DNA from 3 places in the Micromonospora sp. NPDC049101 genome. Region 2 is predicted to be linked to each of the others. Evidence: riboswitches for the same ligand, from Rfam matches in the RefSeq annotation. Region 2 holds a riboswitch; each other region holds the start of a gene.

Region 1 (3,271 bases), on a different contig from region 2:
GCATCGGCCAACGTCGCGATCTCGCGCAGGATGTCGCCGTGGCGTTCGCGGCCCCGCCCGGTCAGCATCGGCAGCAGGGTGAACACCCCGGAGTAGGTCGCGCCTCGGAACGACAGCGGGGCGAGCGAGTGTGAGCCCCAGCCCAGCGCGCTGACGACATGCCCGTGATAGGTGCGCACCGCCGCGAACGACGCGTCGAGCGTCGGGCCACCGACGTTGTCGACGATGATGTCGAACCCCTCGCCGTCGGTGTATCTCTGCACGTACTCCTCGACGTTGCTTGTGGTGTAGTCGATCGGCACGGCGCCCAGGCTCTCGATGACCCGCATGCTCGCCGGCCCGCCCGTGGCGTACGCCTCGGCGCCGCGCGCCTGGGCGAGCTGCACGCCCACGTAGCCGACACCGCCGGCACCGCCGTGCACCAGCACCTTCTGCCCGGCGCGGACCCCGGCCCGGTCGACGAGCCCCTCCCAGGAGGTGATCGCGGCCAGGGGCAACGCGGCGGCCTCCCGCATCGAGAGGGTGTCCGGCTTGCGGGCCAGCAGCCGCACGTCCACGGCCGCGTACTCGGCCAGCGAACCCTGCAGGTCGCCCACGCCCCCGCACAGCCCGTACACCTCGTCTCCGGGCGCGAAGCCGGTCACCTCCGTGCCGATTGCCGCGACGACGCCGGCGAGGTCCAGGCCGAGCACCGCAGGAGGCTGGACACGCGCGTGCGCGGCCTTTCCTGCCTGGATCTTCGTGTCGAGCGGGTTGACGCCGCTGGCGACGATCCGCACCAGCACCTGCCCGCGCCCGGGGGTGGGTTGATCGATCTCCTCGATCGTCAGTGGAACGTCGAACTCCCGCAGCACCGCAGCGCGCATAACCATCCACACTCTCCGTGATCGAGTCTTCACGTGGACGTTATCCGACCGGACCGGCGGCGGGGCGGGTTCCTCGGACCACGCCAGCGCCGCCACGGGCGGGCCGGGCGCGGGTCAGTCCTCTTCGGCACCGTCGAGCAACGCGCGTCGCAGCGCCAGCCGGTGCTTCCGGCGGATCTCCGCCTCCCGGTAGCGTCGCCGGTCCCCGTCGGTCTCCGGTAGCAGCGGCGGCACGGTACGAGGCTGGCCGTCGTCGTCGATGGCGACCATGACCAGGTGGGCGGTGGCCACGTCGGTGGGTGGCACCGCCCGGTCCCACCGGTCGGCGGTGACCTTGACGGCCACCTCCATCGAGCTGCGGCCGGCCCAGGTGATCCGGGCGTCGACGTGTACGACGTCGCCGACCCGCACCGCGCGTAGGAACGCCGTCTCGTCGATGGCGGCGGTCACCGCCGGCCCGTCGGAGTGCCGGGCGGCGACCACACCGGCGACGGAGTCGATGAGGTTGAGGATCCGGCCGCCGTGCACCGTACCCATCAGGTTGGTGTGGTGCTGGTCCATGATCTGCGACAGGGTCAGGTGCGACGCCGACGGCGCTCGGCCGGCGATGGTGGCGGTGTCGTGCACAGCGGTAGTCCGTCCCTCGGAACCCACACCGCCGGTTCGCGGACACGCTGACGAGGATCTGGCCGCGCGCCACACGCACGGCCGGTCACCCGCTCAGCCCACCCGCGAGGCCGACGGCAGCGCACACGGTTGTGTACGCGGCGCCGGCAGGTCTTCGGACTCGCGGGCCCGACCGGTCGTGCCGGTCCCCTACTGGCCGTCGCTTCCCGGGCCACTGGCCCAGTGCTGATGACGGCGGTCGTTCCCACTCACCGCTGCGGGGCAGCCCCGGATTTCCACCGGGTTCCCTCTTACGACGCCCAGCCGGTCACGACGGGGCGAACCAGCGCCGCGGGGAGCATAGCTGGCCTGGGGATCTGTCCACCCGGGGCGTCCGGCCGCGGCGGCGGATGACCGCATCGTCGACTTTTGTCGTTCGAGGAAGAAGATCGTCACCTCTTGAAAAAAGTCTCGCGCGGGTGAGGATATCCAGATGCGTCGTCTCCCCCAGACTTGCGGGCGGGTGGTCTCGGGCCTCCTCGCGTTCCTCCTCGCCTCGGCGGTCGCCCTCCTCGCGTCCACCCAACCCGCCGCGGCGCACGGGACCCTCGCCACGTCCACACCGGCGAGCGGCGCCACCGTGCGCGAGCCGTTGACGTCGGTGCGGCTCCTCTTCACCGAGAAGGCCGCCGCCAACGCGTTCTTCACGATCACCGCCCCGGGCGGCACCCGTGTCGACAACGGCTGGTCGCCGGGGGAGCCGCAGCCGCTGGAGAAGCCGGTACGGGAGTACTTCCTGGTCAACGGGAAGTTCGAGCCTCGGGAGTACACGACGGGGTTCCCCGCGGTGGTGGCCGTCGCCCACCTGCCCGCCAAGGGCCAGTATTCGGTGAGCTACCTGTCGGTCGCCTCGGACGGCGACGCCGTGCGGGGCACCCTGACCTTCCGTTACGAGGGGCGGGTGACGGCAGCGCCGAAGGGGTGGAGCCCGCCGTCGACCCAGCCGGACCCGGCGCTGGTGGCCGCGGCCGAGCAGCACAACACGTCCGGGCAGGCGTCTGCGGTGCCGACCACGGCGGACGATCCGTCGACCCCGCCGGCTGCGGCGGCTCCGGAGACCGGGTCGACCGACAAGAGCGGTCCCGGCGCACTGGCCTGGACCGGGTTGGCGTTGGTCGCGGCAGTCGGGGCGGTGGCCGGGTTCGTCGTCTGGCGTCGCCGATCGGCTTCCGCCGGCACACCCACCGGCCGGGGCCGTACCTCGGCGGCGACCTCCGGTCGACGCGGCGGTGGCACCCGTGCTCCGAACCGGGCCGGCGCTGGCAAGACCACCGGCGGCAAGACCGTCGGGGGTAAGGCCGCCGGGGACCGGACCTGCGGAGGCAAGACCGGCGCTGGCAAGACCGGCGCTGGCAAGACCGGCGCTGGCAAGACCGGCGGGGCCCAGGCCGGCGGCGGCAGGACCAGCGGGGGCACGGCCGGCGAGGTCGGCGCGGTCGGCGCGGCGGCCGGCGTCGTCGCGCGTACCGCGAGCGACAGGCGGCTGCCCGCCACCGTGCCGGCGGCGCGCAAGGGTGACACGGTCGTCACGGCCCGCACGGGCGTCACCGTCGAGCCGACGCCGACCGATCAGGTGGAGAAGCCCCTCGCCAGCACGGACGACGAGCCGGCGGTCGATTCCGGACCTCGGCCCGACACCGACCTCGCCGCCGCGACGCCCGGGTCCCGGCTGAGCAACACCCACCTGGCGCTGCTCGTCGGCGGGCTGGTGCTCGCCCTGCTGGCCGGGTTCGGGCTGG
Region 2 (3,271 bases):
TCGATGGCCTGACCGACGTCCCACACCTGGTTGGCGTCGATCATCAGATTGCGGTCCGGGCCGAGGATCTCCCGGGCGATGCCGCAGCGGCGGATGTCGTCGTCGAGGTTGGCGCCCACCTTGAGCTTGACGTAGCCGTAGCCGGTGTCGACCGCCTCCTGGCACAGCCGGCGCAGCTTGTCGTCGCCGTAGCCGAGCCAGCCGGCCGAGGTGGTGTAGGCGGGGTAGCCGGTCCGGTCGAGCTCGGCGAGACGGGCGGCCTTGGTGCTCTCCTTGGCGCGCAGGATGGCCAGTGCCTCGTCCCGGGTCAGCGCGTCGGACAGGTAGCGCAGGTCCGCGATGTCGACGAGCTGCTCGGGGGACATGTCGACGAGCAGCCGCCACAGCGGCTTGTCGGCGACCCGGGCGACCAGGTCCCACGACGCGTTCAGCACGGCGGCCAGCGACAGGTGGACGACGCCCTTCTCCGGGCCGAGCCACCGCAGTTGGGAGTCGGAGGTGAGCAGGCGGTAGACCGCGCCCATGTCCGCCGCCATCGTCGCGACGTCCACGCCGACGAGGCGCTGTGCCTGATGGACCGCCGCCGCTACGACGATGTCGTTGCCGCGACCGATGGTGAAGGTCAGACCGTGGCCCGCGAGTGGCGCGCCCGTGCTGTCGACGCCGTCGGTGTGCAGGACGACGTAGGCCGCCGAGTAGTCGCCGTCCTTGTTCATGGCGTCGGAGCCGTCAGCGGTCAGGGAGGTGGGGAAGCGGACGTCCTCGATGGTGACGGCAGTGATCTGCGGCATGCGCTCCTCGCCCGGCTAGGCTAAAGATCAGATGATCTCTGCGAGTATACGGAGGGCTAATCCGGCACGTCAACGACGTCGATCACCTGTGAATCCAAGACATCCAATGTTTCGGTCCCGATGCGAATGCGTCAGCGCGCTGTCCTCTCGGTCGCCGCATCCGGCCCACGGGCCTCGGCAGCGGCTGCGGCGAGATTCGTGGCGCTGGTAGACACTCTGCGGCGCGACGGCACGTCGTCGTTCACGGACTGTTGATGTGCGCCCGGCGGGATTGGGATATTGCTGCGAGAAGTGGATAGTGCGCGCGGAAGATTGGATGTCCACTTCAGATTCTGACATTGATGGCCGGAAATAAATAGGGATCCTTACGTCTGAAGACTTAATACATCACACCTTTCCGCATGGCGGCACCTGCTCGATGTCACGTCCGCGCGGGCGTGGGCTGCCGCCCGCCGGCCTGGTTCGGCGCGGGTCCGGGCGAGCCGGTGACGACCATCACCAGTCACGGCGCCGACACGCCCGGGACCGACATGTGGGGTGTGACAACCGCAGCGTCCCTATATATGGTGTCGAGCGCAGCTGGTTCGGCCGTTCATCCCGAGCGGTCGAGGCAAGAGGGAACCCGGTGGAAATCCGGGACTGTCCCGCAGCGGTGAGTGGGAACGACAGCCGTCATGAGCACTGGGCCACCAATCGGTCTGGGAAGCGACGGCCAGTAGGAGACCGGCGACCCGGTCGTGCCCGCGAGTCCGAAGACCTGCCAGCGCGCCGTGCACCCGCACCCGGGTGGGCGGCGGTCCGAGGCCGCGTGGGACGGCCGACGCCACCTGACCCGCGCCTGCCCGGCGTGGCGTCCGCCGGTGTCTGTCTCCACGCGTCCGAAGGCCATCAGGTCTCGAACTCGCGAGGAGTGAGTGGTGACAGTCACCGAGGTAGTCCCGGCAAGCGGCGACGCGGTCCTGCGGCGGACGCCGATGCAGGTCCGCAAGCGCAACGGCACCACCGAGTCCGTGGACGTCAACAAGATCGTCCGGGCGGTCGAGCGGTGGGCCGACGACCTGACCGACGTCGACCCGATGCGCGTCGCCACCCGCACGATCAGCGGGCTGTACGACGGCGCGACGACTGCCGAGCTGGACCGGCTGTCCATCCAGACCGCAGCCGAGATGATCGGTGAGGAGCCGCAGTACTCCCGCCTCGCGGCCCGGCTGTTGTCCGGCTACGTCGACAAGGAGGTGCGTCGGCAGGGCGTCACCTCGTTCAGCGCGGCGATCCGGGTCGGTCACGCCGAGGGCCTGATCGGGAACGACACCGCCGCGTTCGTCGCCGCGCACGCCGCGATGCTCGACGACGCTATCGACACCGACGGCGACCGGAGGTTCGAGTACTTCGGCCTGCGCACGGTGTACGACAGGTACCTGCTACGCCACCCCACCAGCCGGCTGGTGCTGGAAACCCCGCAGTACTGGCTGCTGCGGGTGGCGTGCGGGCTGTCCCAGACGCCGGACGAGGCGGTCGGCTTCTACCGGCTGATGTCCAGCCTGGCCTATCTGCCCAGCTCACCGACGTTGTTCAACTCCGGCACCCGGCACACCCAGATGTCCTCCTGCTATCTGGTCGACTCTCCGCGCGACGAGTTGGACTCGATCTACCAGCGGTACGCCCAGGTCGCCAACCTGTCCAAGTTCGCCGGCGGCATCGGCATCGCGTACTCCCGGGTCCGGTCCCGTGGGGCACTGATCCGCGGCACCAACGGGCAGTCCAACGGGATCGTGCCGTGGCTGCGCACACTGGACGCGAGCGTCGCCGCGGTCAACCAGGGTGGCCGACGCAAGGGCGCGGCCTGCGTCTACCTGGAGCCGTGGCACCCGGACGTCGAGGAGTTCCTGCAACTGCGGGACAACACCGGCGAGGACGCCCGCCGCACCCACAACCTGAACCTGGCCAACTGGGTCCCGGACGAGTTCATGCGCCGGGTCGAGGCCGACGAGATGTGGTCGCTGTTCGACCCGCACGAGGTGCCCGAGCTGCCCGACCTGTGGGGGGAACGGTTCGACGCCGCCTACCGGCAGGCCGAGGCGCAGGGTCGCCACGTGCGGCAGGTCCCGGCGCGGGAGCTGTACGGCAAGATGATGCGCACCCTCGCCCAGACCGGCAACGGGTGGATGACCTTCAAGGACGCCGCGAACCGGCTGTGCAACCAGACCGCCGAGGACGGCAACGTGGTGCACCTGTCCAACCTGTGCACCGAGATCATCGAGGTGTCCAGTGACGCCGAGACCGCCGTGTGCAACCTCGGCTCGGTGAACCTCGCCGCCCATCTCACCGACGGCGGCATCGACTGGGACCGGCTGCGCGCCACGGTTCGTACCGCGGTGACCTTCCTCGACCGGGTCATCGACATCAACTACTACCCGACCGTGCAGGCGGCGGCGAGCAACCCCCGCTGGCGGCCGGTCGGACTGGGGCTGATGGGCCTA
Region 3 (3,271 bases), on a different contig from region 2:
AGCATGGTGTTGTCGCCGGTGACCGGCAGGCCCGGGCCGGTGCTCGACGACGCCGACGGTGACGGCGTCATCGAAGTCGGCGTCGTCGTCGAAGTCGGCGTCGAGGTCGGCGTCATCGTCGAGGTCGGCGTCGCCGTCGAAGTGGGCGTCGGCGTCGGCGTCGGCGTCGAAGTCGGCGTCGGCGTCGCGCTCGGCGAGCTCACGGCGACCTTCTTCGCCGCCACGAAGACGCGCGGCTCGTCGCTGTCGTCGGCCCTGACCTGCGCCAGAGTGTGGTCGTCCGCGCCGTTCTCGCCGGCCAGGATCTTCCAGCCCGCCGGGGCGGTGAAGGTCAGCAGGACGTCGCCGGCGGGGAGGCGGGCGAAACGGAACAGGCCCTTGGCGTCCGTGCTGGCCTCGGCGTACGTCGTCTTGCCGTCGGCACTGGTGGCGACGACCTTGACACCCGGGACGCCAGGCGTCCGGGGCGTCCACTCGGCGTCATAGGACTCACCCTGGAAGACGTAGCCGCCGAGATCGTCGAAGACGCCCGCCACCAGCAGCCGCACGCTGGTGATGTTGTCGGCGTCGTTGGCCTCGCCGTTGTCGGCGGCAAGCGAGAAGGCAACGAACCCGTAGCCGGACTGCCACGCCACGTGGTTGGTCTTGCCGGTGATCTGAACGGTCTTGGTGGCGCCGGCGGCGAGGTCGAAGCCGGTCGACAGCTCACCGTAGGCGACACCGTCGACGCCCTCGCTGTCGCCGCCGGTGTAGTGCACGTGCCTGGCGTCGACAGAGCTCTTGTTCTTCACCGTGACCGTGATGGTGAAGGTCTCGCCCTCGGCGTAGTTGGCCTTGTCGGCGGCGGAGGTCACCGCGATATCCGGCTTGGGCTCGGCGGCCAGGGCGGCCGCTGCCGGAAGAACGGCCACGAGCACGCCCACGAGGGCGGCGGCGGCAAGTTTGCGCATGGAGGTCTCCGTAATGGGGGCGGGAATCAGCGCGATGCTAACGGCTGGGCGAGTCGCTCCGCTGTCCCAGGACCGCCGGAACACCTTTGGCGAGACAGGCCCCGGGCTCGTCGGGGCCGCTATGGTGCACGGTGGCACAAACGTTGCGAGGTGCCCCGCGCCAGTGGGGAGAATCGGGAAGCCGGTGTGAGTCCGGCACGGGCCCGCCGCGGTGACCGGGGAGCTGCCACCCACGCGTACCAGACGCAGCCACTGACCCTGCGGGGTTGGGAAGGCGGGTGACCAGCGTAGATCCGGGAGTCCGAAGACCGGCCTCGCGTCATCGACCCCGTCAGGGGCACGAGCGCAGCGGGAGCCTGCCATGAACACCGGACTCTACGAGACCATCCACCGCCGCCGGGACGTACGTGCCCAGTTCACCGGGGCGCCGATCCCGGACGAGACGTTGAACCGGATCCTCACGGCGGCGCACGCCGCACCGAGCGTCGGCCTCTCCCAGCCCTGGGACTTCATCCTGGTCCGCGATCCCGAGCTGCGGCAGGAGTTCCACCAGCACGTACAGCGGGAACGGGACACCTTCGCGGCCACTCTCGACGGTGCGGCGAAGGAACGCTTCACCCGGATCAAGATCGATGGCGTACGCGAGGCGACGTTGTCGGTCGTGGTCACATACGACCCGCAGCGGGGTGGACCGGCGGTGCTCGGCCGTCACGCGATCGCCGACGCCGGCCTCTACTCGGTCTGTCTGGCAATCCAGAACCTGTGGCTGGCCGCGACCGCAGAGCAACTCGGGGTTGGTTGGGTCTCGTTCTACCGGGAGCCGTTCCTGCGCGACCTGCTCGGCATCCCGGCCACCGTGCGCCCGGTGGCGTGGCTCTGCCTCGGCCCGGTCACCCATCTGGAGCAGACGCCGGACCTGGAGCGGCACGGCTGGCGCCAGCGAACCCCGGTGTCGTCGGTGATCCACCACAATCGTTGGACGATGGAGTGACCGAGTTCTGCCGACGCCGATCCAGGGCCCCCGCTGGCCGAACAGCCGTTCGTGCCCAGGAAGCCTCCGGAGCGAGCAACGGTCGACGGCCTGGTCGGTGAGCCCGTCCGCGGGGCGGCGGGTCAGGAAATGCCAGCACTGCTACGGCCAGGGCCAGCACGGCGACGGCGGCGCGCTTCAACTGTGGGTCTGACGGAAGAACCGGCCGCCGCAGTGCCGGCGGATCCGAATGCCTCACTTTGCACTGACGGAGATGAAATCAGGGTCGACTGCCGTCTTATCCGGACCTTCGCCGCCATCGATCCCTACGGCACCCCTTACCCACTGCGATCAGCACGATCGCCGCGAAAATGCCGCAATGACGACGAAGTACATAGCAGCGGGTAATCAGATCAATACAACGAGGCTAGACATCTATAGATCATCATGAGAGGCTGTTGCAATGCGGGGGGAGTTCGGGAGATCGCCGAATTGGTAACCATTTGTGACGAAGCCGCTCCCACCCGTCTCCACCTCACTTAATCAAGAGACGGTCGCAGGAGGAACCGGTCCAGCAACAACTCTTCGTGTCTTTATCGCGCCGCCATGCCGGCTTGCGGTCTAATTGCCGGCACGGACGGTACACCCTGCGCTGACTCACTCTCGTGAGCCCTGGGGCGAGAGTTTCGCATGTCCACAATCCTCGGCATTCTCCGTCGGACTGACGGTACCGAGGTGCACCTGAATGGCGCGACAACGGAAAGCGACTCACGGAAGGTGACCACCCTTGCTGGATCTGGAAGAGATAACTGCGCGGTTCCAGTCGATCGCCGACTACGCGCGCTCGGGAAAGGTGAACCATCGCTGGTTGAGTTCGCTGCCGGAGCAGTTGGCGACCCTGGCCCGCGAGTGGGACCTCGAAATCGGCGCCGAGCTCGGTTCCGAAATCGGCGCCGACTTCTCCTCGGGCGTCTCCTCGGTGGTGCTGGCCTGCACCGGCCCCTTGGGCGACGCGGTGTTGAAGCTCGCGCCGGACTCGTACGCCCTCGCCGAGGAGGTGGCGATGCTGCGGCAGTTCGCCCCGAGCGGACGGGTTCCGGCAGTCCTCGCCGCTGCCAAGGGAGCGGTGCTGTTGGAGGCCATCAAACCGGGCATTCCGGTGGAACAGCTTCCGGAGGCACCGTCCCCCACCGACTACGCGTTGTTCCTCAACGAGCTGCACTCGGCCGGCGATCCGGAGAGCGCGCCCCGGAAGGCCGCCGACTGGCTTGAGCTGATGTACGGCTGGACCGAGCGGGGCGGCCTGGACGTGACGGAATCGCGCCGGATCACGGCGGAGCTCTTTTCCGCA

What was found. Region 2 has a riboswitch for cobalamin ahead of AB0B57_RS28095 (ribonucleoside-diphosphate reductase subunit alpha). Riboswitches for the same ligand answer to the same signal wherever they lie in the genome.
Region 1: it holds a riboswitch for cobalamin, as region 2 does, so the genes downstream of both, AB0B57_RS35915 (acyl-CoA thioesterase) here and AB0B57_RS28095 (ribonucleoside-diphosphate reductase subunit alpha) in region 2, are expected to answer to the same signal.
Region 3: it holds a riboswitch for cobalamin, as region 2 does, so the genes downstream of both, bluB (5,6-dimethylbenzimidazole synthase) here and AB0B57_RS28095 (ribonucleoside-diphosphate reductase subunit alpha) in region 2, are expected to answer to the same signal.

Annotation. Positions count from the first base shown of each region.
Region 1 covers NZ_JBEZED010000046.1:25,170-28,440, reverse strand. Annotated here, with positions in the region: gene AB0B57_RS35920 (zinc-dependent alcohol dehydrogenase family protein) at 1-872, opposite strand, end outside; gene AB0B57_RS35915 (acyl-CoA thioesterase) at 981-1,493, opposite strand; cobalamin riboswitch at 1,621-1,835, opposite strand; gene AB0B57_RS35910 (copper resistance protein CopC) at 1,966-3,271, shown strand, end outside.
Region 2 covers NZ_JBEZED010000025.1:58,863-62,133, forward strand. Annotated here, with positions in the region: gene AB0B57_RS28090 (enolase C-terminal domain-like protein) at 1-791, opposite strand, end outside; cobalamin riboswitch at 1,355-1,571, shown strand; gene AB0B57_RS28095 (ribonucleoside-diphosphate reductase subunit alpha) at 1,766-3,271, shown strand, end outside.
Region 3 covers NZ_JBEZED010000003.1:22,890-26,160, reverse strand. Annotated here, with positions in the region: gene AB0B57_RS04275 (SdrD B-like domain-containing protein) at 1-950, opposite strand, end outside; cobalamin riboswitch at 1,082-1,282, shown strand; gene bluB (5,6-dimethylbenzimidazole synthase) at 1,312-1,941, shown strand; gene AB0B57_RS04265 (aminoglycoside phosphotransferase family protein) at 2,708-3,271, shown strand, end outside.